Actinomadura luzonensis: one gene and its partners. The protein of the gene in region 3 interacts with the protein of the main gene of each other region in a pairwise test. Links are inferred from orthologs where the notes say so. Each region holds a gene or a part of one and is shown on either strand. Other genes may lie near its edges.

What was found.
Region 1: the proteins of rpe (region 3) and eno interact in binary tests that used the Escherichia coli proteins (3 or more experiments, as listed by UniProt). The link is inferred for Actinomadura luzonensis from one-to-one orthologs.
Region 2: the proteins of rpe (region 3) and MF672_RS32305 interact in binary tests that used the Escherichia coli proteins (3 or more experiments, as listed by UniProt). The link is inferred for Actinomadura luzonensis from one-to-one orthologs.

The regions. Positions count from the first base shown.
Region 1 is NZ_JAKRKC020000001.1:1,115,489-1,125,681, forward strand. The notes cover bases 4,440-7,360. They hold eno (phosphopyruvate hydratase), read right to left. Parts: upstream 6,579-7,360; coding sequence 5,301-6,578; downstream 4,440-5,300. Other genes in these bases: MF672_RS05245 (DUF501 domain-containing protein), read right to left, coding at 4,440-4,636; MF672_RS05250 (FtsB family cell division protein), read right to left, coding at 4,626-5,228; MF672_RS05260 (nucleoside triphosphate pyrophosphohydrolase), read right to left, coding at 6,657-7,360. Outside these bases: MF672_RS05225 (NAD(P)/FAD-dependent oxidoreductase), read right to left, coding at 1-903; MF672_RS05230 (uracil-DNA glycosylase), read right to left, coding at 997-1,791; MF672_RS05235 (hypothetical protein), read right to left, coding at 1,869-3,032; MF672_RS05240 (Ppx/GppA phosphatase family protein), read right to left, coding at 3,210-4,157; more of MF672_RS05245, read right to left, coding at 4,148-4,439; more of MF672_RS05260, read right to left, coding at 7,361-7,586; MF672_RS05265 (SurA N-terminal domain-containing protein), read right to left, coding at 7,590-8,192; mfd (transcription-repair coupling factor), read right to left, coding at 8,223-10,193. UniProt on the Escherichia coli protein: Catalyzes the reversible conversion of 2-phosphoglycerate (2-PG) into phosphoenolpyruvate (PEP). It is essential for the degradation of carbohydrates via glycolysis.
Region 2 is NZ_JAKRKC020000002.1:446,546-456,711, forward strand. The notes cover bases 3,848-6,741. They hold MF672_RS32305 (PfkB family carbohydrate kinase), read right to left. Parts: upstream 5,783-6,741; coding sequence 4,913-5,782; downstream 3,848-4,912. Other genes in these bases: MF672_RS32300 (LacI family DNA-binding transcriptional regulator), read right to left, coding at 3,848-4,882; MF672_RS32310 (SIS domain-containing protein), read right to left, coding at 5,787-6,741. In the rest of the region: MF672_RS32285 (zinc-dependent alcohol dehydrogenase), read right to left, coding at 124-1,137; MF672_RS32290 (IlvD/Edd family dehydratase), read left to right, coding at 1,314-3,023; MF672_RS32295 (SDR family NAD(P)-dependent oxidoreductase), read left to right, coding at 3,035-3,712; more of MF672_RS32300, read right to left, coding at 3,794-3,847; more of MF672_RS32310, read right to left, coding at 6,742-6,788; MF672_RS32315 (ABC transporter substrate-binding protein), read left to right, coding at 7,054-8,367; MF672_RS32320 (carbohydrate ABC transporter permease), read left to right, coding at 8,377-9,264; MF672_RS32325 (carbohydrate ABC transporter permease), read left to right, coding at 9,258-10,094; MF672_RS32330 (sugar phosphate isomerase/epimerase family protein), read left to right, coding at 10,104-10,166. UniProt on the Escherichia coli protein: Catalyzes the ATP-dependent phosphorylation of fructoselysine to fructoselysine 6-phosphate. Functions in a fructoselysine degradation pathway that allows E.coli to grow on fructoselysine or psicoselysine.
Region 3 is NZ_JAKRKC020000002.1:3,028,218-3,038,386, forward strand. Bases 2,791-5,687 are described here. They hold rpe (ribulose-phosphate 3-epimerase), read left to right. Parts: upstream 2,791-3,856; coding sequence 3,857-4,519; downstream 4,520-5,687. Other genes in these bases: MF672_RS44455 (RsmB/NOP family class I SAM-dependent RNA methyltransferase), read left to right, coding at 2,791-3,765; MF672_RS44465 (oxygenase MpaB family protein), read left to right, coding at 4,573-5,382; ribD (bifunctional diaminohydroxyphosphoribosylaminopyrimidine deaminase/5-amino-6-(5-phosphoribosylamino)uracil reductase RibD), read left to right, coding at 5,686-5,687. Also shown: MF672_RS44440 (hypothetical protein), read left to right, coding at 1-587; def (peptide deformylase), read left to right, coding at 618-1,166; fmt (methionyl-tRNA formyltransferase), read left to right, coding at 1,172-2,098; more of MF672_RS44455, read left to right, coding at 2,122-2,790; more of ribD, read left to right, coding at 5,688-6,936; MF672_RS44475 (riboflavin synthase), read left to right, coding at 6,940-7,530; MF672_RS44480 (nicotinamide mononucleotide transporter family protein), read left to right, coding at 7,527-8,192; MF672_RS44485 (bifunctional 3,4-dihydroxy-2-butanone-4-phosphate synthase/GTP cyclohydrolase II), read left to right, coding at 8,189-9,421; ribH (6,7-dimethyl-8-ribityllumazine synthase), read left to right, coding at 9,418-9,885; MF672_RS44495 (PH domain-containing protein), read left to right, coding at 9,962-10,169. UniProt on the Escherichia coli protein: Catalyzes the reversible epimerization of D-ribulose 5-phosphate to D-xylulose 5-phosphate.

The DNA of each region.
Region 1 (10,193 bases), on a different replicon or contig from region 3:
GCCCGGGCTCGCCTGGACGGTCAGCAGGGCCGTGGTCTTGATCCGGCCGCGCTCGTCGAGCGGCAGGTCGCTGTCGTTGACGACGGGGCTGGGCTTGACGCCCGCCGTCCACACCAGGGTCTCGGCGTCGAACTCGGTGCCGTCGGAGAGCACCACGTGCCCGCCCTCGCACGACTCCAGCCGGGTCTCCAGCCGGACGTCGATGCCGCGCTCGCGGAGCTGCTCCAGCGTCCACTTGCCCATCTCGGGGCCGACCTCGGGCAGCACCCGGCTGGTGGCCTCCACCAGCACCCAGCGGATGTCCGACGCCTTGATGTTGCGGTAGTAGCGCACGGAGTCCTTGGCCATGTCCTCCAGCTCGGCCAGCGCCTCGACGCCGGCGAAGCCCGCGCCGACCACGACGAACGTCAGCGCCCTGCGCCGCACCTCGGGATCCTCGGTGGACTCGGCCACGTCGAGCAGGTGCAGCACCCGGTTGCGCAGCGCGATCGCCTCGCCCACGGTCTTGAAGCCGATGCCGATGTCGGTGAGCCCGGGGATGGGCAGCGTGCGGGAGATGGACCCGGCCGCCATCACCAGCACGTCGTAGCCGATCTGGCGCGGCTCGCCCTCGGGCGGCTGGAAGGTCACCACGCGGTCGCCGTGCTTGACCGTGGTGACCGTGCCGTTCAGGATGCGCACCTTCGGCAGGACCCGCCGCAGCGGCGCCACCAGGTGCCGCGGCGAGAGGTTGCCGGCCGCCGCCTCCGGCAGGAACGGCTGGTACGTCATGTAGGACTGGGGGTCGATGATCGTGACGCTCACCTCGCCGCCGCGCAGCTCGCGAGAGAGCTTGCGCTGCAGCCGGAGCGCCGTGTAGAGGCCGACGTATCCGCCGCCGACGATGAGCACGTGCTTGTTCATCCTGAGGCCCCATCCCTCGTGGTGCTTGTGAAAGCATTCACAAGCCTACGTCAGGGGCTCCCGCCGAATCCAACCCGGGCATGGTGGGACGCGTCACACAGCCAGTGACCTGGCCCTGAGGAAGATGTCGTCCAGCATCCGGGCGGTGACGCGGCCGGTGAAGGTGTTCTGCTGGCTCGGGTGGTAGCAGCCGAGCAACGTGACGGGCGCGCCCCCGTGCCGGACCTCGACCTCGGCGCCGTGCCCGAACGGCGGGCGGCTGCGCGGCAGCTCGTAGCCCGCCTCCCGCAGCGCCGGCCACATGGCCTGCCAGGCGTAGCCGCCGAGCGCCACCACCACCCGGGCGTGCGGCGCGACCATCGCCAGCTCCCTGGCCATCCACGGGAAGCAGGCCGCCTTCTCCTCCGGCGTCGGCTTGTTCGCCGGGGGCGCGCAGCGGACCGAGGCCACCACGCGGGTGCCGATGAGCCGCTGGCCGTCGCCCGCGTACGTGCTGGTCTCCTGGGCCGCCAGCCCGGCGCGGTGCAGCGAGGCGAACAGCCAGTCGCCGCTGCGGTCGCCGGTGAAGATGCGGCCGGTCCTGTTGCCGCCGTGCGCGGCCGGCGCGAGCCCCACCAGCACGATCCGCGGCTCCTCCGCGCCCCAGCCGGGGACGGGGCGGCCCCAGTACGTCTCGCCGGCGAACGCCCGCCGCTTGACCGTGGCGACCTGCTCCCGCCACTCCACCAGCCGCGGGCACGCCCGGCAGACCGACTGCCTGGCCGTCAGCTCCGCCAGGGTGGCGCTGCCGTCGGCCAGGCGGCGCACGTCGGCGGGGTCGTGCGCGACGGGGGTCTCGGCGGTGGCGGGGTCACCGGGCCAGCCGGTGCCGGGCGGTACGGAACTCATGACACGAATGCTCACACATGAGGAACCGGGTGGCGCACGAGGCGGCCACCCGGTTGCTCAGCGGATCGGACCAGGCGTCACGCCTTGGTGTCGGCCGTGGCCGTCGGCGTCCCGGACGGGGCCGGGGTCGCCGGAGCCTGCGTGGTCACGACCTTGCAGGCGGCGTACGTCTGCGAGATCGAGTCCGTGTTGTGCGGGCCGCTCACCGTCAGCCTGACGGTGCCGCCCTTGGTCGCCTCACCCGTCAGCGCGCTGTCGGGCAGGTCCACGGTCCGGGCGCCGGAGCCGCGGAAGTACGACTCGCCCTTCAGGACCGAGACGCCGTTCACCTCCCACGTCCAGGCGACCCTGCCGGGGCCGGTCGTGGCGACGGTGGCGTGCGCGCCGACCTTGCAGCCGTCGTGGTTGGTGCCGGTCACCAGACCGGACACCGAGACCTTGGTGACGGGAGCGGGGGCCGGCTCCTTGCACCAGACCTTGTAGTAGGCCCGGTTGGAGGAGGCGCCGTCACGGCCGAGGATCTGGAGCTGCGCCCAGCCGCGCTGGCTCTCGCGCGGCGAGAGGCCGAAGCCGACCCGGGCCGCGTGCCGGACCTTGATCTTGCCGTAGTCGACCGTGTCGCCGTTGAGGACCCAGCGGTACCTGACCCAGGTGGGCCGGTCGGCCTTGATCAGGCCGCCGAAGCTGATCTTGTCACCCGGGGTGCAGACGCCGACGTAGGAGTCGGGGCTGGCCCAGGCGCGGGCCGACACCGACGGGGACTGCGGCAGGTGGATGTCGACGTTCGGCTCTTCCGCCGGCTTGTCACAGGAGACGGAGAAGTAGCCCTTCTTGGAGGTGTACTTCTTCGGACCGAGGACCTGAACGGCCTCCCAGCCCTTGACGTCCTCCTTGAAGGTGATCGACTGCCTGACGGTGACCGTCTTGGTGCCGTGGCCCTTGAGCTTGACCACGGCGACCTTGCTCCTGGAGCCGTCGCCGTGCAGCCAGCGGTAGGCCAGCTCGGTCTTGCCCTTGACGGACACCTTGATCTTCGCCGAGAAGCTGACCTTGACGGGGCAGTCGCCCTCGTACGAGCCCGGCTTGGCCTTGGGCGCGGTGGCCGAGACCTTGACGCCGGACTTGGTGGTCGTGGAGGCCTGCGCGGGCCCGGCCGCCAGGCCCGCGGTCAGGGCGGCCAGCACCGCGGCGGACGCCCCGAAGGCCGCCGCCCTGCGAGCGGCTAACCCAGAGAACTTCATGGTGAGAGTGCTCCATTCCGTGTGAGGGAAAAGGACGCGCTCGGGAACGGTCGCCACGCCGGCACCTTCCGTGCACAGCAATATGGCAAAGCCCCCGTAATGCCCCTTTACCTAAGCACAATTATGATTGCACACTCAACACAGGCAAAGATCGTAAATGTCCGTATACCGCCGTATCTATCGGGCGAGCGACCAGGCGATACCGTCCAGGATGTCGTGCTCACTCACCACGACCTGCGAGAACGCGAAACGGCGCACGATCCGGTCCAGAATCAGCGAACCCGCCCCGATGACGTCCACCCGTCCCGGATGCATCACCGGCAGCGCCGCGCGCTCACCATGCGTCATCGCCAGCAGCCGCCGCGTCACCTCGTGCACCTGCTCGGCGGAAATACGGGAATGGTGAATGCGCTCCGGCTCGTACGCCGGCAGGTCGAGCGCGATGCCCGCGACCGTCGTCACCGAACCGGCCAGGCCCACCAGCGTGTGGGCGCGGCGCACCGGCACCTCCGACTCCACCCGGTCCAGCGCGGCCTCGATGTCGGCCACCACGGCCTCCAGCGCCTCCGCCGGCGGGGGGTCGCCCGCGTCCTTGAGGTGGCGCTCGGTCAGCCGCACGCAGCCGATGTCGACCGACAGCGCCGACTCGGCGTGCTCGGAGCCCACGACGAACTCGGTGGACCCGCCGCCGATGTCCACCACCAGGTACGGCGGCAGCGGCCCCTGCGGCACCTCGGTCTCCGGCGACAGCCGGACCAGGCCCTTGGTCGCCCCGGAGAACGACAGCTCGGCCTCCTCCGACCCCGACACGACCTCCGGCTCGACGCCGAAGATCTCGCGCACCCCGGCCACGAAGTCGGCCCGGTTCTCGGCGTCCCTGGTCGCGCTGGTCGCCACGACGCGGGTCGCGCTCGCGCCGTGCCGGTCGATCAGCTCCCGGTAGGCCCGCATGGCCTTGAACGTGCGCTCCAGCGCGTCGGGGGCGAGCCGGCCGGTCCGGTCGACGCCCTGCCCCAGGCGGACGATCTCCATCCGCCGCTCGACGTCGTCGATGAGCTCGTCGCCGACGTCCGCGATGAGCAGACGCACGGAATTGGTGCCGCAGTCGACGGCGGCTACACGCATGGTCCGTCACTCCACCACTCGGGGAGGGCATCCAGCGCCTCCCGGCCGATCGGGTTGGCACCGGGCACCGCCAGCTCGTGCGCGACGAGCGCGTGCAGGCACTTGACCCGCTTCGGCATGCCTCCGGTGCTCTGCATGTCACGCGGGAGCGGCTCCAGGCCCTCCTCCTCGGCCGCCGCGTCGCGCCTGCGCACGTAGTCGTCGTGCGCGGCCTGGTAGGCGGCGGCCAGCTCGGGGTCGGCGCCGAGCCTGGCCTGCAGGTCGCGCATCAGGCCGGAGCCCTCCAGCGTGCCGATGGCCGAGGCCGCCTTCGGGCAGGTCAGGTAGTACAGGGTCGGGAAGGGCGAGCCGTCGGGCAGCCGCGGCGCGGTCTCCACCACGTCGGGATTGCCGCACGGGCAGCGGTGCGCCACGGCGCGGAGGCCCCGGGGCGGGCGGCCGAGCTGCTGCCGCACCACCTCGACGTCTTTACTGTCCAACACTTTCCTTAGTCGTCGTGGGCGTCGCCGCCGGCGTCGCGGGAGGCGTCGCCTTCGGTGTCGCCTTCGGTGTCGCCGCCGGCCGGGCCGTGGGCTTGGGCTTGCCGGTGGGGCCGGCGGTGGGGCCCGTGGTCGAGCCCGTGGTCGAGCCCGTGGTCGAGCCCGGGGTGGGGCCCGTGGCGGGCCGCTCGGCGGGGCCCGTGACGGCCCTGCGCCCGGTGCCCTTGTCGGCGGCCTCCACCGACTCCCAGAGCGTCTGGTACCACGGCGGCACCTGCGCGGGCTCCTTCACGCTCGCCCGCCGCACGCTCTGCTCCGGCTCCATCACGACGAAGCACCTCTCGCCGGGACCGCAGTAATGCAGCCGCTCCTTCGCCGTCCTCTTGATCCAGTTGGGATCGTTGGCCTGCCGGTCCCGGGCCAGCAGCGCCTGTTTCTCCGCCTCGACCCTGGCCTTCTCCGCGCGCAGCTCGGAGATGCTGCGGCGCAGGCTGATGTACTCGCGCACAGGGTAGGCCAGGCTCATCGCGATCGCGCACACCACGACGGCCAGGATGGCGGCCCGCCCGGTGAGCTGCGGCCTCTTCGCCACTTGCTGCACACACCCCCTCGGGAAAACGGCCCGCGCTGTCTGAACGGGGTCACCGCGGGCCGTTACCCGAAACTAGCGCCGGAAACGCGGAAACGCCGCGCGACCCGCGTAGCGGGCGGCGTCGTCGAGGAGCTCCTCGATGCGCAGCAGCTGGTTGTACTTGGCGACGCGGTCGGAGCGGGCGGGCGCGCCCGTCTTGATCTGGCCGCAGTTGACCGCCACCGCGAGGTCGGCGATCGTGGTGTCCTCGGTCTCGCCGGAGCGGTGGCTCATCATGCAGCGGTAGCCGCTGCGGTGGGCGAGGTCGACGGCGTCGAGCGTCTCCGACAGCGTGCCGATCTGGTTGACCTTGACCAGCAGGGCGTTGGCCGCGCCCTCGGCGATGCCGCGCTCCAGCCGCTCGGGGTTGGTGACGAACAGGTCGTCGCCGACGATCTGCACCTTGTCGCCGAGGGCCGCGGTGATGGCCTTCCAGCCCTCCCAGTCCTCCTCGTCGAGCGGGTCCTCGATGGAGACCAGCGGGTAGTTGGCGACCAGGTCCTCGTAGAAGGCGATGAGCTCCTGCGCCGACAGGCCCTTGCCGTCGATCGTGTAGACGCCGTCCTTGTGGAACTCGGTGGCGGCCACGTCGAGCGCGAGCGCGACGTCCTCGCCCGGGGTGTAGCCGGCCCGCTCGATCGCGACGAGGATCAGGTCGAGCGCGTCGCGGTTGGAGGGCAGGTTGGGGGCGAAGCCGCCCTCGTCGCCGAGGCCGGTGGCGTAGCCCTTCTCCTTCAGCACGCTCTTCAGCGCGTGGTAGACCTCGGCGCCCATGCGCACGGCCTCGCGGAACGTCTCCGCCCCGATCGGCGCGATCATGAACTCCTGGATGTCCACGTTGGTGTCGGCGTGGGCGCCGCCGTTGAGGATGTTCATCATCGGGACCGGCAGCACGTGCGCGTTGGGGCCGCCCAGGTAGCGGAAGAGCGGCAGCTCGGCGCTGTCGGCGGCGGCCTTGGCGACGGCCAGCGACACGCCGAGGATGGCGTTGGCGCCCAGCTTCGACTTGTTGGGCGTGCGGTCGATGTCCATCATGATCTGGTCGATGATGCGCTGGTCCTCGGCCTCGACCCCGCTGATCTCCTCGAAGATCTGGTCGGTGACGGCGAGGACGGCCTTCTCCACGCCCTTGCCGCCGTACCGCTTGCCGCCGTCACGCAGCTCGACCGCCTCGAACTGGCCGGTGGACGCCCCGCTCGGCACGGCCGCGCGGCCGGTGCTGCCGTCGTCGAGCACCACCTCGACCTCGACCGTGGGGTTGCCCCGGGAGTCGAGGATCTCGCGAGCGTAAACGACCTCGATGGTAGCCACGGGATGCGCTCCTAAATCGTGGAAGACGATTATGCCTTCAGAGCCTATCGGTCGCGGTCGGGCCGGACGCCGTGGGCGTCAGCGGCTCTCCCACGCCCGCACCCGGTCGCGGTAGGCCCGGGCCGCCGCCCGCAGCTCCGCCTCGGCGTCGAGCCCCGCCTCCGCGGCCCTGCGCACCAGGTCGAACAGCTCCCGCGCCACGCCCTGCCCGACCCCGGCCGCCAGCGCCTCGGGCGCGCCGGCCCGCTCGGCGCGGCGGACGAGCTGGGCGGCCAGCGACAACGCCGGCTGCCCCATGGGGACGCCGTCGAGCGCCGACTCGCGCCCCTTGGCGGCCCGCTCGGCCGCCTTGATGGCCTCCCAGTTGTCGTTGACCTCGTCGGCGCTCTCGGCCCGCACCGAGCCGAACACGTGCGGGTGCCTGCGCACCAGCTTGTCCACGATGCCGGCCGCCACGTCGTCCATGTCGAAGCCCTCGGCCACCCGGGCGTGGAAGACCACCTGGAGCAGCAGGTCGCCCAGCTCCTCGCGGAGCGCCGCGTAGTCGCCCTGCTCGATGGTCTCCAGCACCTCGTACGCCTCTTCGAGCAGGTACGGCACCAGCGACTCGTGCGTCTGCTTGCGGTCCCAAGGGCACTCGGCGCGCAGCCGGTCCATGACCGCGACCAGGTCGAGCACCCGCGCGCCGGGCAGGTCGTACGAGCCCGGCACGACCTCGATCAGCGGCGGGTCGGCCATCGCCACGGCGGCGTGCCCGACCGCCCGCATGAACTCCTCCTCGTCGTCGCCGGCCAGCCACACCACGGTCTCGGTGACCGCCCGCGCGGCGAGCCCCGCCGGGTCGGGTTCGACGACCTCGGCCGCGATCCCGGCCTCGGCCAGGTAGGGAAGCTGCGGGTGCGCCGCCGCCCCGGTCAGCACGGGACCGGAGCGCAGCGCCTGCCAGGCCTGGTGGCTCAGCAGCCCGGGGGCGACCCTGGGCGAGGTGGTGACGACGACGAGCGGCACCGGCTAGCCCTGCGCCGTCTGCTGCGGGGTGGCCGCCGGCTTGCCGAAGCGGCCCGGGTCGATGAACGGCCCCGGGTTCTCCTGCGTGCGCTGCGGGTTGAGCGCGCCGTAACGCGGGTTGATCACCGGCTTGACGGAGTTGAACTCCTGGGCCAGCCGCTGGTTGCCGCTCTCCCCGCCGAACTGCTGCTGCAGCTTGCTCAGCCCGACCATCGCCCGCCCGTAGTCGCGGGCGTCGGACGGCACCACGCCCTGCGACAGCAGGTTGATCTCGGCCGACTGGAACTGGCCGGGGTCCTTGATCGCGGCGTCGATCTCCGTCTCGCTGACCTGCACCTTGTAGCGGTCGAGCAACTGCTCGGTGATGGCCACGTTGAGCAGGCGCTGCAGCACGACGTGGCTGACCGGCACCCCGCCGAGGTCCGCCTCGCTGAGGTTGTTCCTCTTGAGCGCCGCCTTGTACGCCTCCGCGTCCGCATTGACCTCGCTGACCGTGATGCGCTGGTCGCCGACCACGGCAGCGGCCCCGATGTGGGAGGGGGAAGAGCAGGCGGTCAGGGCCAGGCCCGCCGCGGCGGCGGCCACCGCCACTCGTATCGACTTCACATGCGTCCCTTTCCGACCGAAAAACCGCCGCTAGCTTACCCGTGCGGGCTCAAGGAACAGCGCCTCGACCAGGTCTCCGCACCATTTGAGCAGGTCGAGGTCGCGCAACGGCTGCCCGCCGAGCGGCTTGGTCTTCGGGATCGGCACGAGCAGGGTCTCCGCGGCGTGCTTGTAGACGGCCTTCTTGTAGAGCCGGTCGAGGCGCACCTGCTGCGACTCGCGCAGCCTGGCCGGGCCGAACTTGATGTTCTGGCCCTGCAGCGTGACGTCCGTCAGGCCGGCCTTGCGGGCCTTGATGCGGAACCTGGCGACCTCCAGCAGGTTGTCCACCTCGACGGGCGGCTTGCCGTAGCGGTCGGTCAGCTCCTCGCGCACCTCGGTGATGTCGCTCTCCTCGGCGATCGCGGCCATCCGCTTGTACGCCTCCAGCCGCAGCCGCTCGGAGGTGACGTAGTCGTGCGGGATGTGGGCGTTGATCGGCAGCTCGACCTTGACGTCGGGCGTCTCCTCGCGCTCCTCGCCGCCGTCGAGCTTGGCCTTCTGCTCCTGCACGGCCTCGGACATGAGGCGCACGTACAGGTCGAAGCCGACGCCCGCGATGAAGCCGGACTGCTCGGCGCCGAGCACGTTGCCGGCGCCGCGGATCTCCAGGTCCTTCATCGCGACGTACATGCCGGCGCCCATCTCGGTGTGCTGGGAGATGGTGGCCAGGCGCTCGTGGGCGGTCTCGGTGAGCGGCTTCTCCGGCGGGTAGAGGAAGTAGGCGTAGCCGCGCTCGCGGCCCCGGCCCACCCGGCCGCGGAGCTGGTGGAGCTGGCTCAGGCCGTAGTTGTCGGCCCGGTCCACGATGAGGGTGTTGGCGTTGGGCACGTCGAGGCCGGACTCGACGATCGTGGTGGAGACGAGCACGTCGTACTCGCGCTCCCAGAAGCCCACCATGATCTTCTCGAGCTGGTGCTCGTTCATCTGGCCGTGGGCGACCGCGATGCGCGCCTCCGGCACCAGCTCGCGCAGCCGCGCCGCGACCCGGTTGATGGAGGCCACCCGGTTGTGGACGAAGAAGACCTGGCCGTCGCGCATCAGCTCGCGCCGGATCGCCGCCGCGATCTGCTTCTCCTCGTACGGCCCCACGAAGGTGAGGATCGGGTGCCGCTCCTCCGGCGGGGTGAGGATGGTCGACATCTCGCGGATGCCGGTCAGACCCATCTCCAGCGTGCGCGGGATCGGCGTGGCCGACATGGCCAGCACGTCCACCTGCGTGCGCAGGTGCTTCATGGCCTCCTTGTGCTCGACGCCGAAGCGCTGCTCCTCGTCGATGATGATCAGGCCGAGGTCCTTGAAGCGCACCTCGGGGCTGAGCAGCCGGTGGGTGCCGATGACGACGTCCACCGCGCCGGTGCGCAGGCCGTCGAGGGTGGCCTTGACCTCGCCGTCGGTCTGGAAGCGGGAGATCGGCTTGACCGTGACGGGGAAGCTGGAGAACCGCTCGGCGAAGGTGGACATGTGCTGCTGCACCAGCAGCGTGGTCGGCACGAGCACCGCCACCTGCTTGCCGTCCTGCACCGCCTTGAACGCCGCCCGCACCGCGATCTCGGTCTTGCCGTAGCCGACGTCGCCGCAGATCAGCCGGTCCATCGGGACGCCGCGCTCCATGTCGCGCTTGACCTCGTCGATGGCCGCGAGCTGGTCGCCGGTCTCGGCGTAGGGGAAGGCGTCCTCCATCTCCCGCTGCCACGGCGTGTCGGCGCCGAAGGCGTGGCCGGGCGAGGCCATGCGGGCGGAGTAGAGCCTGATCAGCTCGCCGGCGATCTCCTTGACCGCCTTCTTGGCGCGGGACTTGGCCTTGGCCCAGTCGGCGCCGCCCATGCGGTTGAGCGTGGGCGCCTCGCCGCCGACGTAGCGGGTGACCTCGTCGAGCTGGTCGGTGGGCACGTAGAGGCGGTCGCCCTTGGCGTACTCGATGACGAGGTACTCGCGGGTGGCGCCCTGCACCGTGCGCTG
Region 2 (10,166 bases), 2.6 Mb from region 3 along the record:
CCTGCTGCGCCCGGCCGACGACGCCCCGGTCCCGCCCGCCCGGCCCGGCCAGTACGTCAGCGTCCGCGTCCGCATGGCTGGGCACCGGCTGACGGCGGCAGGCCGCCGGCCGCGGCCTGCGCCTCAGCGGCGGGGGTCGATGTGGATCTTCGGGCCGGGCCCGGCGCCGGGCGGGCGGCGGCCGGCCAGGACGCCGGCGGTCCCGGCGAGGCCGACCGTCGCGGCGACGAGGGGACGGGCGTCCACCGAGCCCGAGGCGTAGGCGGCGATCGCTCCGGCGAGGCCGGCCGAGCCGCCGAGGACGCCGACGACGGTGACGTCCTTGAGCACCAGGTCGCGGGTGTCGATCGTGGACGGGGTCCCGGCCAGGCCGATGCAGACCACCCGCCGGCCGGGCTCGACGAGGGCGGCCGCGAGCGCGGGCAGCTCGGGCGCGTTGGAGGCGTCGATGACGGCGTCCCACGGCAGGGCCGGCAGCGACCCCCGGGTCCAGGCGCCGGCGAAGCCGAGGCTCGCGGCCAGGCGGAGACCGTGCTCGTCGCGCCCCATCAGGTGCACCTCGGCTCCGGCGGCCCGGGCGAACAGCGCCGTGAGCAGGCCGATCGTGCCGGTGCCCAGGACCAGCAGCCGATCGCCCGCCTCCAGTCCCGCGGCGCGCACGGCCCGCAACGCGTTGCCGCCGGGTTCGACGAGCGCCCCGAGCGTGGCGTCCACGGCGTCCGGCAGGGGGTGCAGGGCGGTGGCGGGCACCGCGAGCCGTTCGGCCAGCGCGCCCGGGCGGCCCCGGCTGATGCCGAGCTCGGCGAGCTCGGCGCACACGTGGTGGCGGCCGGCCCGGCAGCGGCCGCAACGGCCGCAGCCGAGCATGGTGTCGCCGGTGACGCGCCGCCCGAGCCAGGAGGGGTCCACGCCCTCGCCGGCCGCGCTGACCCGCCCGCACCACTCGTGGCCGGGGCGCAGCGGGTACCAGGAGCGGCCGGTGCGCAGGTAGCTCATGCCGCCGGTGAACAGCTCGACGTCGGTGCCGCACACGCCGGCCCGCTCGACGTCCACGACTACCTCGCCCGGCGCGGCGGCGGGCGGCTCGACCTCGTGGACCTCGGCCTTTCCCGGGCCGGTCAGGACCAGGGCGCGCATCTAGCGGGGTCCGACGACGGGGATCTGGTGGGGGCGCGCGCCGGGCGCGCCGATGCGCATCACGTTCCGCAGATTAGATCACCATTCCATGAAACGGAAGTTTTTCCCACGGTGTATTCTCCGTCTGGGTTTCACGCACCGGAGCGAAATTCCAATTAACGGAAAGGGTGATGGCCATGCCGGGAAGCCGGAGCGCCCAGTGGTACGCCGGCGGCGACCGCAACGCCTACATCCACCGGGCGTGGATGCGGCGCGGGCTGCCGTCCGACGCCTTCGACGGCCGGCCGCACATCGCGATCGCCAACACCGCCTCCGACCTCACCCCCTGCAACATGCACCTCGACGAGGTCGCCGAGCACGTCAAGCACGGCGTGTGGGAGGCGGGCGGCGTCCCGCTGAACCTGCCGGTGGTGTCCCTCGGCGAGACGAACGTGCGCCCCACCGCGATGCTCTGGCGCAACATGGCGGCGATGGCCGTCGAGGAGATGCTGCGGGCCAACCCGATCGACGGCGTCGTGCTGCTCGGCGGCTGCGACAAGACCATCCCCGCGCTGCTCATGGCCGCCTCCTCGGTCGACCTGCCCGCGGTCGTCGTCCCCGGCGGGCCGATGCTCACCGGCACCTTCCGGGGCGCGCCGCTCGGCTGCGGCACCGACGTGTGGAAGCTCAGCGAGGAGGTCCGCGCCGGCACCCTCAGCCAGGCCGACTTCCTGCGCTCGGAGTCGTCCATGATCCGCAGCAAGGGCCACTGCAACACGATGGGCACCGCCTCCACCATGGGCCTGCTCGCCGAGGTGCTCGGCATGACCCTGCCCGGCCTGGCCGGCACCCCCGCCGCCGACAGCCGCCTGCTCGAAGGCGCTCACGAGACCGGCCGCCTCATCGTCGGCATGATCGCCGACGGCCGCCGCCCGTCCGACGTCATGACGCGCGGCTCGTTCCTGAACGCGATCGTCGCGCTGGCCGCGCTCGGCGGCTCCACCAACGCCGTCGTGCACCTGCTGGCCATCGCCGGGCGGCTCGGCGTCGAGCTGACCCAGGACGACTTCGACCGCACCGGCTCCGGCGTCCCCCTGCTCGTGGACCTGCAGCCCGCCGGCCGGCACCTGATGGAGGACCTGTACCGGGCCGGCGGCCTGCACGCGGTGCTGGCCGAGGTGCGCGACCTGCTCGACCCGGCGGCGATCACCGTCACCGGCCGCCCGCTCGTCGAGGCCCTGGACGGGGCGGCGGTCCACGACCGCGACGTGATCCGCTCCCGGCGGCAGCCGCTCCAGCAGGACGCCGGCATCGCCGTCCTGTACGGCAACCTCGCCCCCGACGGCGCCGTGATCAAGCCCGCCGCCGCCTCGCCGCACCTGCTCCGGCACCGCGGCCCCGCCGTCGTCTTCGACTCGATCGAGGACTTCCACGCCCGCATCGACGACCTCGACGTCACCCCGGACTCGGTGCTGGTGCTGCGCGGCTGCGGCCCCAAGGGCTACCCCGGCATGCCCGAGGTGTCCAACATGCCGCTGCCGCCCAAGCTGCTCGCCCAGGGCGTGCGCGACATGGTGCGCATCTGCGACGGCCGGATGAGCGGCACCGCGTACGGCACCGTCGTCCTGCACGTCGCGCCCGAGGCCGCCGCCGGCGGGCCGCTCGGCCTGGTCCGCACCGGCGACATGATCATTCTCGACGTTCCCGGGAGACGGCTCGACATCGACATCCCCGCCGAGGAACTGGCCGCCCGCGAGCCGTCCCCGGAGATGACCGCCGCGTTCGCCCGCCCGTCCCGTGGCTGGCAGCGCCTCTACGTCGAGACCGTCCGGCAGGCCGACACCGGCGCCGACCTCGACTTCCTCGTCGGCTCCAGCGGCGACGCCGTCCCCCGCGAATCCCACTGAAAGGACCGCCCATGTCCCGCACCGCCCTCATCACCGGCGGCGTCAGCGGCCTCGGCGCGGCCGCCGCCGTCCGCCTCGCGGCCGACGGCGTCAAGGTGGTCACCCTGGACGTGGCCGGCGGCGCCGACCTGGTCGTGGACGTCACCGACCCGGCCGCCGTCCAGGCCGCCGCCGACGAGGTGGGCCCGGTCGACATCCTGGTCAACTCCGCCGGCGTCATCGGGCCCAACGCACCCCTGTGGGAGCTGCCGCTGGACGGCTGGCGGCGCACGTTCGCGGTGAACGTGGACGGCACCTTCCACACCTGCCGCGCGTTCGTGCCCGGCATGCGCGAGCGCGGCTGGGGCCGCGTCGTCAACCTCGCCAGCATGGCCGGCAAGGACGGCAACCCGAACATGGCCCCTTACTCCGCCTCCAAGGCCGCCGTCATCGCGCTGACCAAGTCGCTCGGCAAGGAGCTGGCCACCAGCGGCGTCCTGGTCAACGCCGTCGCGCCCGCCGTCATCGAGACCCCGATGAACGCCGCCACCGCCCCCGAGGCGCTGGCCCACATCACGAGCCTCATCCCCATGCGCCGCGTCGGCAGGCCCGAGGAGGTCGCTGAGCTGATCGCCTGGCTGGCCTCGGACAAGGTCAGCTTCTCCACCGGCGCCGTCTACGACATCAGCGGCGGCCGCGCCACCTACTGACGGCCGGCCCGGGCCGGGCGGTCCACTCACGCCGGCAGCTCCAGGCGCCGCCGGCGGAACGCCGACGCGCTCGGGGCCGCCTCACGGGCGGGGCGGCGCGACCGAGGAGCGCTGGACCAGGCGGGCGCGGAGCGTGTGCCGCTCGCGCGCGGGCTCGGCCCCGCCGAGGACGTCGAGCAGCACCCGCGCCGCCCGCGCCCCCAGCTCGTGCACCGGCTGCGCGATCATGGTGAGCGGCGGGTCCATCACCGCCGCCCACGCGCTGTCGTCGAACCCGATCAGCGCCACGTCCTCCGGGTAGGACAGCCCCGCCTGGCGCAGCGCCCGCAGCGAGCCGGTCATGCCGTCGGTCTCGGTGCAGAACACTGCGGTGACCCGGTCGGGCAGCGCGAGCATCCGGCCGACCTCGGTGACGACCCGCTCCTCGGTCTTCGGCCCGACCATCACCAGCCGCGGGTCGAACGGGATGTGCGCGTCGTCCAGGGCGTCGAGGTAGCCGCGCAGCCGCTCGCCGTCGGTCCACAGGTTGCGGGCGGCCGCCGCCACCATCTCCCGCCGGGTGGCGGGCGCCTCGGCCACCGGCGGCCCCCAGACGAAGCCGATGCGCCGGTGCCCGGCGGCGATGAGCACCTCCACCGCCTCGCGGGCGGCATCGCGGTTGTCGATGACGACGGCGTCGAGGTCGAGCGCCGACACCGCGCGGTCGACCAGCACGACCGGGATGCCCCGGTCGATGGCCGCCATGAGGTGGGCGCTCTGCTCGCGGTCGAGCGCGGCCGAGGCGACGATGACGCCGTCCACGCGCTTGTCGATGAGCACGTTGACGGCCGCCACCTCCTCCTCCAGCTTCTCGTACGTGCTCAGCACGATCACGTCGAAGCCGCGCGCCCGCGCGGTGTCGGAGACGCCCCGCAGCAGCCCGGCGAAGAACGGGTTGCCGATGTCGGCCACGATGACGCCCAGGGTGTGGGAGACCCCGGTGGACATGCTGCGGGCCAGCGCGTTGGCGCGGTAGCCGAGCTTCTCGGCCGCCGCGAGCACCCGGGCCCGCAGCTCGGGGCTGACGTAGCCGTAGCCGCCGAGCGTGCGGGCCGCCGTGGCCCTGCCCACGCCCGCCTCCGCCGCCACCTCGGAGATCGTCGGCCCCGCCTGGCCGCGGTCAGTCGGCATGCATCCCGTCCCTCGTCGCTGACAAGCCCATCACATGCTAGTGACAGGGCTGCGCCGGCCGTGCCCGAAGGCGCCCTCGACGGAGCACTGCGCGCGCGCCGACTCCGCGCCGCCGCGCAGCGCGCGCTCGATCATGGCGGACCCGGCGCGGGCGCCCGCCCGCCAGCCGTCGCCCAGCAGCGACACCGCGAACCCGGCGAGGAAGGCGTCGCCGCAGCCCATGGTGTCCACGACGGCCGTGGCGAGCCGGGCGGGCGCCGCGACCGTGTCCCGGCCGTCGTGGGCGAGCGCGCCCGCCACGCCGCGGGTGCCGAGCGCGATCCCGGCGCCGCGCCGCACCGCCTCGGCGAGCAGGTCCGCCGTGGCGTCCTCGTCGAGGTGGGAGCAGGACAGCAGCACCAGGTCCGCGTACGGGCACACCCGGTCGAGGTAGGCCGGGCCGCGGTACTCCTCCTCGCTGGACAGGTCGAAGCTGACCAGCGGGCCGAGCCCGGCCAGCTTGGGCAGCTCCGGCTCGCTGCGCGAGTACACGCTGGAGTGCACCAGGTCGAAGCCGGCCGCGTAGGCGAGCAGGCCGTCGTCGAGCGCCAGCGGCTCGCGCACGGTGACGCCGCCGCCGTTCCAGCCCAGGAAGACCCGCTCGCCGTCGTCCACCCGCAGGCGGGAGACCCCGCTCTCGCCTGCGCGGACGACGCAGCGCTCCAGCGCCACGCCCTCGGCGGCGATCGCCTCGCGCAGGAAGCCGCCGAGGGCGTCGTCGCCGAAGACCCCGAGGTAGGCGGCCTCGGCGCCGAGCCTGCGGGCGTAGACGGCGACGTTGACGCTGTTGCCGCCGGGGTAGTCGACGCCCCGGTCGACGAACCGGTCGACGATGTTGTCGCCGAAGCCGAGCACTCTCATCGGCTCAGTAGTCCATCACCCGGTAGTAGCGGCGCAGGTCGAGGGAGTGGCCGCGGACGCGCTCCAGGTGCTTGCTGACCCGGCTCATGACGGTGTCGAGGACGAGCGGCGCGAGCAGGCCGCGGAACTCGGGGCTGATGCCGGTGAGCGGGTAGTCGCGGGTGTCGAAGACCGTGACGTCCTTGGAGACGCGCCTGGCGAAGGACTCGGCGCGGTCGGTGAGGGCGCGGGTCTCGTCCTCGCCCTGGAAGACGAGCACGCTGGTGTCCTCCTCCAGCAGTTCGAGCGAGCCGTGGAAGAACTCGGCGCTGTGCACCCGGGTGGTGCGCAGCCACTGCATCTCCTCGAGGATGCACATCGAGTAGAGATAGGTGAACCCCCACAGGTTGCCGCCGCCGATGAGGAAGTAGTAGTCGCTGTCCTTGTGCGCGTCGGCGAAGGCGGCGGCCACCGGCTCGGCCTGCCTGGCCACCTCGACCAGGATCTCCGGGATCCCGGCCAGCTCGCCGGCGAGCCTGTCGTAGCCGTCGAACTCGCCGCGGCGCGCCAGCAGCCGGCCCACGAACAGCAGGAGCTGGAAGTCGAACGGCCAGGTCTTGGGCTTCGAGATCAGCGCCGTGTCCGCCTTCTCGGCGACCGGGGAGTCGGGGTGGCCGGTGAAGGAGACCGTGTAGGCGCCCTTCGACCTGCAGAACTCCATCGCCCGCACGCAGTCCTCGGTGGTGCCGGAGACCGAGGTGAACAGCGCCACGGTGCGCTCGTTGAGCCGGGCGTCGCCCGAGGCGACCAGCTCGGCGGCGATCACGGCGCGCACGTCGAGGGCAGAGCTGCGCCGGGCGAGGTGCTCGTACGGCCACATCTGCGCGTACGTGCCGCCGGCCCCGACGAGGAGCAGGGTGTCGAACCCCTCGTCCACGAGCCGGTCGACCAGCTCCTCGATCCTGGGGCGCAGGGCCACCGCGCTGGCCACCTGGGAGAGAAATTCCGGCTCGTCGAATCCGAGCATCTTCGCATCCTTTCCGGGATTCCCGGCGTCCTCAGAACGGGACCTGATACCGGTATCACGTCGGGGTCACGTTGGCACAGCGCTCCGTCCCGCGTCAACATCCGCCCTTCTCGCACTGGGCTTGAGCTGCTCTTTCAAGGCAGCCGTCAGGTCACGCAAGGCTAACGAACGAAAGATCTTGGCTGATGGGTCTGGTACCGGTATCAGGGTGGCTGTATGGTCGGCCAACATCACGCACGGCTTGCCGGCAGAAGAAAGGAAGCCCATGCGCCCTCGCGCCCTGCCGACGTTCGCGGCACTCCTCGGGACACTCACCCTGGCCGCCTGCGGCGGTGGCGGAGCCGCCCAGGCCCCCAAAGCCGACGCGGCCGCCACGCCGGAGTTCTCCGGCACGCTGAGCATCCTCACCAAGTTCGCCGGCGACCCGACGGGCCCCTATTTCGAGAAGCTCACCGCCGCCTATGCCAAGCAGCACCCGCAGGTGAAGTTCGAGCTGATCCAGGAGACCGACCAGAGCGTCAAGGACAAGCTCAAGACGCTCACCGCCTCCGACGCGCTGCCCGACATCTACTTCACCTGGACCGGCAACTGGGCCGACAACTACATCCGCGGCGGCCGCGCGGCCGACCTCAGCGCGGTCATCGGCCCGGACACCGCGTGGGGCAAGACCTTCAGCCCCGGCTCGCTGGCCGCCTTCGCCCGCGACGGCAAGTACTACGGCATCCCGCTCTACGGCAACGGCAAGTTCATGGGCTACAGCAAGAGCGCCTTCGCCAAGGCGGGCGTCGAGGTGCCCAGGACGTTCGAGGAGCTCGTCGCCGCCTGCGGGCCGCTGCGCAAGGCCGGCTACGAGCCCGTCGCCTTCGGCAACAAGGACGGCTGGCCCGCCCTGCACTACCTCCAGCAGCTCTTCGCCTACAACGTGCCCGACGCCACGCTGCAGGCCGACTTCGACCCGGCCACCGCCAAGCTCGACGACCCCGGCTACGTCACCGCGCTCAACCAGTTCAAGACCCTGGTCGACCAGTGCACCGACACCCGCGAGGGCACCAACGGCGTGCTCTACAGCTCCGCCCAGGAGGCGTTCGCGGGCGGCAAGGCCGCCATGTACTACCAGGAGATCCTGGAGTTCGACAACGCCACGTCGGACAAGGTCAAGCCGGACGACTTCGGCATCTTCCAGCTTCCCGTCCCGCGGAACGCCCCGGGCGACGGCGCGGTGCTGGAGGGCTCGCCCGAGGGCTACCTGGTCAACGCCAGGTCGCCCAGGGTCGCGCTCGCGGTGGACTTCATGAAGTTCGTCACCTCCCAGGAGAACGCCAGGACGTTGTCGGCGCCGCCGTACGGGCAGCCCAGCACCGTCGTCGGCGCGGTCACGCCGGAGACCTCCAGCAAGGCCGTCTACGAGGGCGTCCAGCTCGTCAACAAGGCGCCCAAGCTGGCGATCTGGCTCGACACCGTCACCGTCCCCGAGGTGGCGGACGCCTGGCTGGCCGGCGGCGAGGCGCTCATCAGCGGCGGCACCACGGCCGAGAAGGTGCTCGAGAGCGTGCGCCAGGCCTCGGAATCGGCCAAGTAGGGAGCTCGCGTGCGCGCCACCCTGCGAAGGACGCTCGGGCTCGCCTGGGTCCTGCCCGCCCTCGTGCTGGTCGGGGTCTTCGTCTACCTGCCCCTCGTGCAGAACCTGCAGTTCAGCACGGCGAAGTGGGACATCTACAGCGGCGGCCAGGAGTTCGTCGGCCTCGGCAACTACACCAAGCTCGCCGAGGACCCGGTCTTCTGGTCGTCGCTGGGCAACAACGTGCTGTACGCGGCGGTCTCCATCGTCTTCCAGGTGTTCGGCGCGCTGCTGCTCGCCGCGCTCATCGAGAGCGTGCGGAGCGAGCGGTGGCAGCGCGCGCTGCGGGCGATCTACTTCATCCCCTCGGCGATCTCGCTGACCGTCGCGGGCCTGCTGTTCTACTTCCTGTACGAGCCCAACCTCGGCCCGCTCAACCACGCGCTGCGCGCGGCCGGGCTCGGCGAGCTCGCCCAGGCGTGGCTGGGCCAGGAGAGCACCGCCATGTCCGCGATCATCGCGATGAGCCAGTGGCAGGGCTTCGGCTACTCGACGCTGCTGTTCGCGGTCGCGATCCAGCGCATCCCGGGCGAGATCTACGGTGCCGCCGCCATCGACGGCGTCGGCCCGGTCGGCCGGTTCTTCCACGTGACGGTGCCGCTCGTGCGGGAGATGACCGGCCTCATGGCGATCGTCACGCTGTCGGGCGCGTTCCAGGTGTTCAACGAGGTCATGGTGATGACGGCCGGCGGGCCCAACAACTCGACCCAGGTGCTCGGCACCTGGCTGTACCGCAGCGGGTTCGTGCGCAACAACTTCGGCTACGCGGCGGCGATCGCGACCGTGCTGTTCGCGATCACTCTGGCGGTCGCGGTGGCGCAGCTCTGGGTCACCCGCAGGAGAAGGGTGGAATGGTGACGCGCCTGAGCTTCCTCGGGGTGATCGCCCGCGTCTTCATGTGGGCGTTCCTGCTGGCCCTGGCCGTGGTCGTGCTCTACCCGCTGCTGTGGATGACGCTCAACGGGTTCAAGACCAACGCCGAGCTGTTCGGCGACCCGTTCGCGCTGCCGCTCGACTGGAGCTTCGACAACTACGCCAAGGCGTGGAACCGCGGCGTCAGCGGCTACCTCGGCACCAGCGTGCTGGTCACGCTGACCTCGACCGTGGCGACCGTCTTCATCAGCGCGTGGGCCGCGTACGGGCTGACCCGCGTGGACATCCCGCTGAACCGGACGCTCACCGCGGCCGTACTCGGCGGGCTCATGCTCGCCCCTACCGTGGCGCTCGTGCCGCTGGTGCGGCTGTTCCAGTCGCTGGGCCTGTACAACACGTTCTGGGCGCTGCTCATCCTCTACACCGCCTTCCGCATCCCGTTCACCACGTTCCTCATCCGGGCGTACATGATCGACCTGCCCCGCGAGGTGGACGAGGCGGCCGAGATGGACGGCGCGGGCCGGTGGACCGCGTTCTGGCGGATCATCCTGCCGATGTGCAAGCCCATCCTCACCTCGACGGTGCTGCTGCACATCCTGTTCACCTGGAACGAGTACCTGTTCGCGATGATCTTCACCAGCGGCTCGGGGGTGCAGACCCTGCCGGTCGGGCTGACGAGCCTGATGAGCAAGCACGGCACCGACTACCCCGTCGTCTTCGCCGGGATGGTGATCGCCGCGCTGCCGGTGGTGCTGCTGTTCTTCCTCGGCCAGCGCTACATCGTCAAGGGCCTCGCCGACGGCATCGGCAAGTAAGGAGTCACGATGGACCGCTTCACCGGGTCGAACTTCGCCTACCAGCACCTGCCGTTCGACCGGTTCCTCGAC
Region 3 (10,169 bases):
ACGCGCCGACCAGCGAGGAGGTCGAGGTCTTCGCCGACCTGTCGGCGGCCGAGCTGGTCGAGGCGCTGGTCAAGGGCACGGCCACGCAGAGCGCCGTGGCGGGCTGGCTGGAGCGCCGCCCGCCCGAGGCGGCCGCCCGCGACCTCGTCGCGATCGCCGCCACCGGCACCGCCGGGCAGCGCGGCGCGGTCGGCGCCGTCCTGGAGGAGCTGGGGCCCGAGGCCGAGGCGCCCGTCCGCGAGGCGCTGGAGCAGCCCCTCGTGCGCCGCTACGCCGCGTCCTGGCTGCACATCCGCGACCTGCCGGCCCCGCCGCTCAGCCCCGACGACCACACCTGGCTCGCGGTCGACTCGCTGGCGGCCCTGCTGCACCTGTCCGGGCCGCACCTGTCCGGGCCCGCCGCCGCGCGCCTCGACCCGCCGGAGGACCTCGTCAGGCTCATCGGCGAGATGCCCGCCGTCGGCCACCCCGACACCCTCGCCGTGCTCGACCTGCTGGCCGGCCGGCACGGCGACCCGTCCGTGGCCAAGGCCGCCCGCAAGGCGGCGATGAAGGCGCGCTCGCTGGAGCACACTAAACTGGGCTGATCCCTCGCCCGACGAAACGGAGTTGACCCTTTGGCGATCCAGTCGATCCGGCTGTTCGGAGACCCGGTGCTGCGCACCCCGGCGGCCCCTGTCGTCGACTTCGACAAGGAGCTCCGCAAGCTGGTCAAAGACCTCACCGACACGATGATGGACGCGCCCGGCGCGGGCCTCGCGGCCCCGCAGATCGGCGTCGGCCTGCGGGTGTTCACTTACTACGTGGACGACCAGCTCGGCCACCTGATCAACCCCGACCTCGACCTGTCGTCCGAGCTGGACGAGGAGGGCGAGGAGGGCTGCCTGTCCTTCCCCGGCCTGTCGTTCCCGACGCCGCGCGCCGTCCGCGCCGTGGCCAAGGGCTTCGACATGCACGGCGAGCCGGTCACGCTGGAGGGCACCGACCTCATGGCGCGCTGCTTCCAGCACGAGACCGACCACCTCGACGGCATCCTGTTCATCGACCGCATGGACCCCAAGCAGCGCAAGCTCGCGATGAAGGCGGTCCGCGAGGCCGAGTGGAGCGGGCTCGCCGCGCCCGTCGTCAAGTTCTCGCCGCACGCGACCGGCGGAAAGGCGCTCTGACAAGCATGCGTCTGGTCTTCGCGGGCACGCCCGGCACTGCGCTGCCGTCGCTGCGCACCCTGATCGACTCGCCCCGGCACGAGGTGGTGGCCGTCGTCACCCGCCCCGACGCGCAGTCCGGGCGGGGGCGCAAGGTGCACCCGTCGCCGGTGGCCGAGCTCGCCGAGGAGGCGGGCATCGAGGTGCTGCGCCCGCAGAAGGCCGGCGATCCCGCCTTCCTCGACCGGCTCCGCGCGCTGGAGCCCGACTGCTGCCCCGTGGTCGCCTACGGCGCGCTGCTGCCGCAGTCCGCGCTCGACGTGCCCCGGCACGGCTGGATCAACCTGCACTTCTCGATCCTGCCCGCCTGGCGCGGCGCGGCGCCCGTCCAGCACGCCGTGCTGCACGGCGACGAGATCACCGGCGCGACGACGTTCCGGATCGTCAAGGAGCTCGACGCCGGGCCCGTCTACGGCGTCGTCACCGAGGAGATCCGGCCCGGCGACACCAGCGGCGAGCTGCTGGAGCGGCTGTCGGTGTCCGGGGCCGGGCTGCTGGCCGCCACGCTCGACGGCGTCGAGGACGGCACGCTGGAGGCGCGGCCGCAGCCCGCCGACGGCGTCACCCTCGCCCCCAAGATCAACGTCGCCGACGCGCGGGTCGTCTGGGCCAGGCCCGCCATGCACGTCGACCGCCTCGTCCGGGCCTGCACCCCCAATCCGGGGGCGTGGGCCGAGTTCCGGGGCCAGCGGGTCAAGCTCGGCCCGGTCCGCATCGTGCCGGGGGAGCGCCTCGGCCCCGGCGAGGTCGCCGCCGACAAGACGCGGGTGCTCGTCGGCACCGCCACGGACGCGGTCGAGCTGGGCGAGGTGCAGCCGCAGGGCAAGCGGCTGATGAGCGCCGTCGAGTGGGCTCGGGGAGTCCGCCCGGAGGGCAAAGAGATCTTCGAGTGACCCGGCGGGGGAAGTCTGACGGCATGAGCACCAGGGGCGAGCACCAGGACGGCGCGGGCGGCCCGCGCGGCACCGCGCGCGGCGCGGGCGACGGCCGTGGCACTGCGCGCGGCGCGGGCGACGGCCGTGGCACCGGTAGTAGCACCGGCACCGGCACCGGCGGCGGTTCGGGGCGGAGGCGGCCCGGGCAGGGGCGGCCCGGGCAGGGGCGCGGGGGGCCGCGGATCCCGCGCGACGAGGCCAGGCTCGCCGCGTTCGACGTCCTGCGCGCCGTCGACGAACGCGACTCCTACGCCAACCTGCTCCTCCCGCGCCTCCTGCGCGAACGCGGCATCAAGGGCCGCGACGCCGCCCTCGCCACCGAGCTGGCGTACGGGACGCTGCGCGGGCTCGGCACCTACGACGCGATCATCGAGGTCTGCAGCGACCGCGCGCCCGACCCCGCCGTGCGCGACGCGCTGCGCCTCGGCGCCCACCAGCTCCTGCGCATGCGCGTCCCGCCGCACGCCGCCGTCGGCACCACCGTCGACCTGGTACGCCTGCGCGTCGGCCCCGGCCCGGCGAAGTTCGCCAACGCCGTGCTGCGCAAGATCGCGTCCAGGACCGTGGAGGAGTGGCTGCCGATCGTCGCGCCCGACCCCGGCGCCGACCCGGTCGGCCACCTCGCCGTCGCCCACGCCCACCCGCGCTGGATCGTCTCCGCCTTCCGCGACGCGCTGGGCGGCGACGCCGAGCTGCCCGACCTGCTGGCCGCCGACAACGCCCGCCCCCTCGTCACCCTGGTCGCCCGGCCGGGGCGCAGCGACCTCGAGGAGCTGGCGGAGTACGGGGCCACGCCGGGCCGCTACTCCCCGTACGCCGCCTACCTGCCGGAGGGCGACCCCGGGCAGATCGAGGCCGTGGCGGAGACCCGCGCGGCCGTCCAGGACGAGGCGAGCCAGCTCGTCGCCCTCGCCCTGACCCGCGTCCCGATCACCGGCCACCCGGCCGGGAGCCTCGTCTCCCCGGACGGGACGCTCGGCGACGGCGCGACCAGGGCGCGCGCCTCCCGCGGCGACGAGGCCGTGGAGCGCTGGCTCGACATGTGCGCCGGCCCCGGCGGCAAGGCGGGCCTGCTGGACGCCGTCGCCGCCTACGGCGACGTCTCCGGCGGGCCGTCCGGGTTCCCCGGCGGGGCGCTGCTGCTGGCGGCCGACGTCCAGTACCACCGGGCGCGGCTGGTCTGGCAGACCACCCGGCGGGCGGCCGTCGTCACCGCCGACGGCACCGAGCCCGCCTGGCGTCCCGGCGTCTTCGACCGCGTCATGCTGGACGCGCCCTGCACCGGCCTCGGCGCGCTGCGACGCCGGCCCGAGGCCCGCTGGCGGCGCGACCCCGCGGGCATCGCCGAGCTGGGCAGGCTGCAGCGCCTGCTGCTCGGCGCCGCCCTGGACGCGGTCCGGCCCGGCGGCGTCGTCGCGTACGTCACCTGCTCGCCGCACCTCGCCGAGACCCGGGTCGTGGTGGGCGACGTCCTCGCCCGGCGCGCTGACGCCGAGCAGCTCGACGCGCGGGAGTACCTGCCCGAGGTGGACGGCCTCGGTGACGGGCCGCACGCCCAGTTCTGGCCGCACCGGCACGGCACCGACGCCATGTTCCTCGCCCTCCTCCGCAGACGCCCGTCCTGACCTCCCCGCCGGCGCGGCGGGGCGGCGTCCGGCGCGCTCGCCGGGGCGCGGGCCGTTCACCGTGACGGCGTTCACTAGACTGGGCGGAATCATGGCCGTACAGATCTCGCCCAGCATCCTCGCCGCCGACTTCGCCAGGCTCGCCGACGAGGCCGCCGCCGTGCCCAACGCCGACTGGCTGCACGTCGACGTCATGGACTACCACTTCGTGCCCAACCTGACCCTCGGGCTGCCCGTGGTCGAGGCGCTGCGCAAGGCGACCTCCACGCCGCTCGACTGCCATCTCATGATCGCCGACCCCGACCGGTGGGCCCCCCAGTACGCCGAGGCGGGCGCGGGCAGCGTCACCATCCACGCCGAGGCCGCCAAGGCGCCCGTCCGCACGCTGCGCGAGATCCGCGCGCAGGGCGCGCGGGCCGGGCTCGCGCTCAACCCGGCCACGCCGGTCGAGCCGTACGAGGACCTGCTGCCCGAGATCGACATGCTGCTGCTGATGACCGTCGAGCCGGGCTTCGGCGGGCAGAAGTTCCTCGACCTCGTGCTGCCGAAGATCCGCCGGGCGCGTGAGCTGGTGAGCCGGCACGGCGGCCGGATCTGGGTGCAGGTCGACGGCGGCGTGGACGCCGGGACGATCGGGCGCTGCGCCGAGGCGGGCGCCGACGTGTTCGTGGCGGGCAGCGCGGTCTACGGCGCCTCCGACCCGGTCGCGGCCGTCGACGAGCTGCGGGCCGCCGCCACTCGCGCCCGGGGCTGAGCCCGTCCCCCGGGCCGGCATGAACCATCCCCAAGCTGGGTAATTAATCACTTATGAGCGACCATGGCATCTTCGGCCCCGACTCGGTGACCTGGCGCGTGATGGGCGAGCCCATCCTCCTGGTCGGCGGCTTCCGGGCCCTGCTCATGCAGGGCCTGCACCCGCGCGCGATGCGCGGCGTGCTGCAGAACTCCGCGCTCATGGACCCGGCCGAGGCGTGGTCGCGCTTCCAGCGCACGACGGAGTTCGTCCGCGTCCGCACGTACGGCAGCACCGAGGAGGTCGAACGGGCCGGCCGCCGGGTCCGCAAGATCCACGCCAAGCTGACCGGCCACGACCCGGACACCGGGCTCACGTTCCGCCTCGACGACCCCGAGGCGCTGCGCTGGGTGCACGTCGGCGAGGTCGACTCCTACCTGTCGGTGGCCCGGCGGGCGGGCGTGCGGCTCAGCGACGCCGACGCCGACAGGTTCGTCGCCGAGTGGCGGCGCGCCGCCGAGGTCGTCGGGCTGAGCGCCGGCGACGTGCCCGGCTCGGTCGCCGAGCTGCGCGACTACATCCACGCCGAACGGCCGGGGCTGCGCTTCGTGCCGGAGGCCGCCCACCCGCTGCGCCTGTCGCTCAACGCGCCGCTGCCGCTCCTGCTGACCCCGCTCAAGCCCGCCCTGCCCGCGCTCACGCTGCTGGCCTTCGCCACGCTGCCGCGCTGGGCCAGGCGGCTGTACGGCCTGCCCGCCACGCCCGTCGGCGACCTGTGGGCGACCGCGACGCTGCGCACCCTGCACACCGGGCTCGGCCTGGTCCCGGCCCAGGTCCGCTACGCGCCGGCGGCGCGGCGGGCGCACCGGCTGATGGCCGCCTGAATCCGGGGGCGGGGGGCGGTCGCGTTCGGCGTTTCGGACATGGCACACTGAGAGAAGAAGAGAGCTAGCGTGCTCCGGGGTCGGTGAAACTCCGAACCGGCGGTGACAGTCCGCGACCCGGCCGATGCCATCGGCCGGTTGACCCGGTGGAATTCCGGGACCGACGGTTAAAGTCCGGATGGGAGGTAGCGCGCGAGGTGTCCGGTGTACCGCCGGGCGCCTTCTGTGGTGCATTGCGTGCACCACCGTAAAGTCCCCCGGGGCCCGCCGTGGCTTGGAGCTACTGGCGAGTAGGAGACCCGGGTGGAGGTACCCGAGCAGGCCCCGGAACGGGGCGCCGGGCCGAACGGCGCGCCGACGCCGGACGACACAGCGTCCAGCACCGCGCCCAACACCGCGTCCAACAGCACCGCGTCCGACGCTGGGCACATGGCGCGCGCCGTCGCGCTGGCCGCGCGCGGTCTCGGCACCACCAGCCCCAACCCGGTCGTCGGCTGCGTCGTGCTCGACGCGGGGGGCGCGGTCGCCGGCGAGGGCTTCCACGCGTACGCGGGCGGGCCGCACGCCGAGGTCGTGGCGCTGGCGCAGGCGGGGGAGCGGGCGAGGGGCGGCACCGCGTACGTGACGCTGGAGCCCTGCGACCACACCGGGCGGACCGGCCCGTGCAGCCGGGCGCTGCTCGACGCCGGGATCGCCCGGGTCGTGGTCGCCGTCGCCGACCCCAACCCGAAGGCGGCGGGCGGCGCGGCGCGGCTGCGGGCCGCCGGGGTCGCGGTGACCACCGGCGTGCTGGCGGCCGAGGCGGAGCGGGTCAACGAGGCGTGGCTCACGTACGCGCGGCTCGGCCGGGCGCACGTGACCTGGAAGTTCGCCGCCACGCTCGACGGCCGCTCGGCCGCCGAGGACGGCACCAGCCAGTGGATCACCTCCCCCGAGGCGCGGGCCGACGTGCACCGGCTGCGCGCGGCCGCCGACGCGATCGTCGCCGGGATCGGAACGGTCCTCGCCGACGACCCCCGCCTCACCGCCCGTCCCGCCGAAGCCCGTCCCGCCGAAGCCCGTCCGGCCGGAACCGGCTCCGCCGGGCCGCGCGACCGTGCGGCGAGGCGTGCGCCGCTGCGGGTCGTGGTCGACACCGACGCCCGCACGCCCCCCGGCGCCCGCGTGCTCGACGACCAGGCCCCCACCCTCGTCGCCGTCGCCGACGACGCCCCCGCCAGCCACCTCAAGGCCGACGTCCTGCGCCTGCCCCGCCACGGGTCCGGCCTCGACCTGGGCGCCCTGCTGACGGAGCTGGCCGCGCGCGAGGTCGTCGGCGTCTTCCTGGAGGGCGGCCCCACGCTCGCCGGCTCGTTCCTGCGCGCGGGCCTGATCGACCGCGTGGTGGCGTACGTGGCCCCCGCGCTGCTCGGCTCCGGCCGCGCTGCGCTCGGGCCGGCCGGGGCGGACACGATCAGCGCCATCCACCGCCTGACTTTTGACGAAATTTCCCCCATCGGGCCAGATGTCCGGCTGATTGCCCGGCCCGTCGCACAACCGAGCAGGGAGCAGTGATCGATGTTCACCGGAATCATCGAGGAAAAGGGCGAGGTCGTCGCCATCGAACACCACGGCGGCGGCGCCAGGCTGTCCGTACGCGGCCCGCTGGTCACCTCCGACGCCCGCCACGGCGACTCGATCGCGGTCAACGGCGTCTGCCTGACGGTCGTCGAGGCCGCGGACGGCGTCTTCACCGTGGACGTCATCAGGGAGTCGCTGGAGCGCAGCTCCCTCGGCGCGCTGACCACCGGGTCGGCCGTCAACCTGGAACGGGCCGTGCGCGCCGACCAGCGCCTCGGCGGCCACATCGTGCAGGGCCACGTGGACGGCACCGCCGTGCTGCTGTCCCGCGCACCCGGCGAGAGCTGGGACGACCTGCGCTTCTCCCTCCCCGAGGCGCTGAGCCGCTACGTGGCCGAGAAGGGCTCGATCGCGATCGACGGAATCAGCCTCACGGTCACCACGGTTGACGACGAAGGCTTCGGCGTGAGCCTCATCCCGACCACGCTGAAGCTCACCACCCTGGGCGAGCGCCAGGTGGGCGACCTGGTCAACCTCGAGGTCGACGTGATCGCGAAATATGTGGAAAGGCTGGTGGTCAGGCAGTGAACTGGGCGGACGCCGGATTCACGGTATTCGGCACACACGTGCTCTGGACGGACCTGGTCGGCAACATCGCCGCCCTGTCCACGGTGCTGCTCGCGATGCGCAAGTCGATGTGGACCTGGCCGGTGCAGTTCACCGGCTCGGTGCTGCTGTTCATCGCCTCGATCAACGCGCACATCACCGGCAACGCGCTGAAGCAGGCCATGTTCGCGGGCCTGGCGATCTACGGCTGGTGGGCGTGGCGGCGCGGCACGCAGGACGGCAGGCAGCTCGCCGTCCGGCCCGCGCTGTGGTGGGAGCGTTCGCTGCTGGTCGGCGTGCTGCTCGTCGGGACGGTCCTGGTGGGGCTGCTGTTCTGGGTGACCGGGCTGTCGTGGGGGGCGCAGGTGCCGCTGCCGAAGGGCGCGTTCCTGGTGGCCGCCGACGCCTACATCTTCGTCGGCAGCGCCATGGCCACCTGGGCGCAGGGCCGGGCGCTGACGGACTTCTGGATCGTGTGGGTGGCCGTCGACCTGGTCGGGGTGCCGCTGGCGTTCAGCTCCGGCCTGGTCGTGTCCGGCTCGGTGTACGGGGTGTTCTTCATCCTGGTGGTGATCGGCTACGTGAAGTGGCTGCGGGAGTACCGGGCCCGCACGGCGGCGCCCGCGGTGGCGGTGGCGCAATGAGCGGGCAGGAGCAGGACAGGATCGAGCTCGACCCGGTCGAGCGCGCCATCGAGGACATCCGCAACGGCAAGCCCGTCGTGGTCGTCGACGACGAGAACCGGGAGAACGAGGGCGACCTCATCTTCGCCGCCGTCAAGGCCACGCCCGAGCTGTGCACGTTCATGATCAGGCACACCAGCGGCATGATCTGCGTCGCCATGGAGGGCAAGGAGCTCGACCGGCTGGGGCTGCCGCTCATGGTGTTCCACAACAAGGAGCGCATGCGCACGGCGTACACGATCACCGTGGACGCCCGCGACGGCGTCACCACCGGCATCTCCGCCGCCGACCGGGCGAGGACCATCCGCACGCTCGCCGACTCCGCGACCGAGCCCAACGAGCTGGTGCGCCCCGGGCACGTCTTCCCGCTGCGCTACCACGAGGGCGGCGTGCTGGCCCGGCGCGGCCACACCGAGGCCGCGGTCGACCTGGCCCGGCTGGCCGGCCTGTCCGGCGCCGGCGCGCTCGCCGAGATCGTCAACGACGACGGCAGCATGGCGCGCCTGCCCGAGCTGCGCCGCTTCGCCGACGAGCACGACCTGGCCCTGGTCTCCATCGAGCAGCTCGTCGACTACCGGCGGCGGGCCGAGAGCATGGTCACCCGGGTCGCCGAGACCCGCCTGCCGAACGTGTACGGCATGTGGCGCGGCTACGGCTACGCCAGCGCCCTCGACGGCGGCGAGCACATGGCGCTGGTCTTCGGCGACCTCGGCGACGGCGAGAACATCCTGGTGCGGGCCCACTCCGAGTGCCTGACCGGCGACGTGTTCGGCTCGCTGCGCTGCGACTGCGGCGTGCAGCTCGACCACGCCATGTCGGCCATCGCGCAGGAGGGCCGCGGCGTGGTCGTCTACCTGCGCGGGCACGAGGGCCGCGGCATCGGCCTGCTGGCCAAGCTCAGGGCCTACAGCCTCCAGGACAACGGCTCCGACACCGTCGACGCCAACGTCGAGCTGGGGCTGCCGGTCGACGCCCGCGAGTTCTCCAACGCGGGGCAGATCCTCGCCGACCTCGGCGTGCGTTCGGTGCGGCTGCTCACCAACAACCCGGCCAAGCTCAGGGGCATGGACGGGTACGGCATCAAGGTCCTCGGCCGTGAGCCGATGCCCGTGGCCATGAACCCCTACAACGAGCGGTACCTGACGGCCAAGCGCGACCGCCTCGGCCACGACATCTCGGAGGCTTCATGAGCGGGCAGGGACGCCCCGTGGCCACGGCGCCGGACGCCGCGGGACTGACGGTCGGGGTGGTGGCGGCGAGCTGGCACGCCGAGATCACCGACCAGCTCGTGGCGCGGGCCGTGCAGGCCTGCGACGACAGCGGGGCGCGGGCCACCGTGGTGCGGGTGCCGGGATCGCTGGAGATCCCGGTGGTCGCCCAGGCGCTGGCCCGCCGCTGCGACGCGGTGGTGGCGCTGGGCGCGGTCATCCGCGGCGAGACGGCCCACTTCGACTACGTCTGCGACTCGGTGACCGCCGGCCTGACCCGGATCTCGCTGGACGAGCGGACCCCGGTCGGCAACGGCGTGCTCACCGTCGACACCCTCGACCAGGCGCTCGACCGGTCGGGGCGGCCGGGCAGCAAGGAGGACAAGGGCTACGAGTCGGCCGTCGCCGCCCTGGAGACGGCGCTGCTGCTCCGAAGCCTCGCCTGAGCGGCGGCGCGCGGCGGGCCGGGTCTCCGGCCCGTCCTGCTGCGGGACCGGGCCTGACCTGCGGTAGGTTCTCCTCGTGTCAGAGCCCGACGTCCCGCAGCCGTCCCCGCCCGTCGCCCTGCCCGTCACCTGGCGCCCGGGTGTCCCGCGCCTGGTCCCCTACGTCTTCGCCGCGGTGATCGTGGCCGGGGCGGTGATCATGGCGATCTTCATCGCGGCCCCGTTCCAGCTCCCCGACCGCATCGCGATCGTGGCGTTCGGCGGCGCGGTGGCGTACGTGCTGC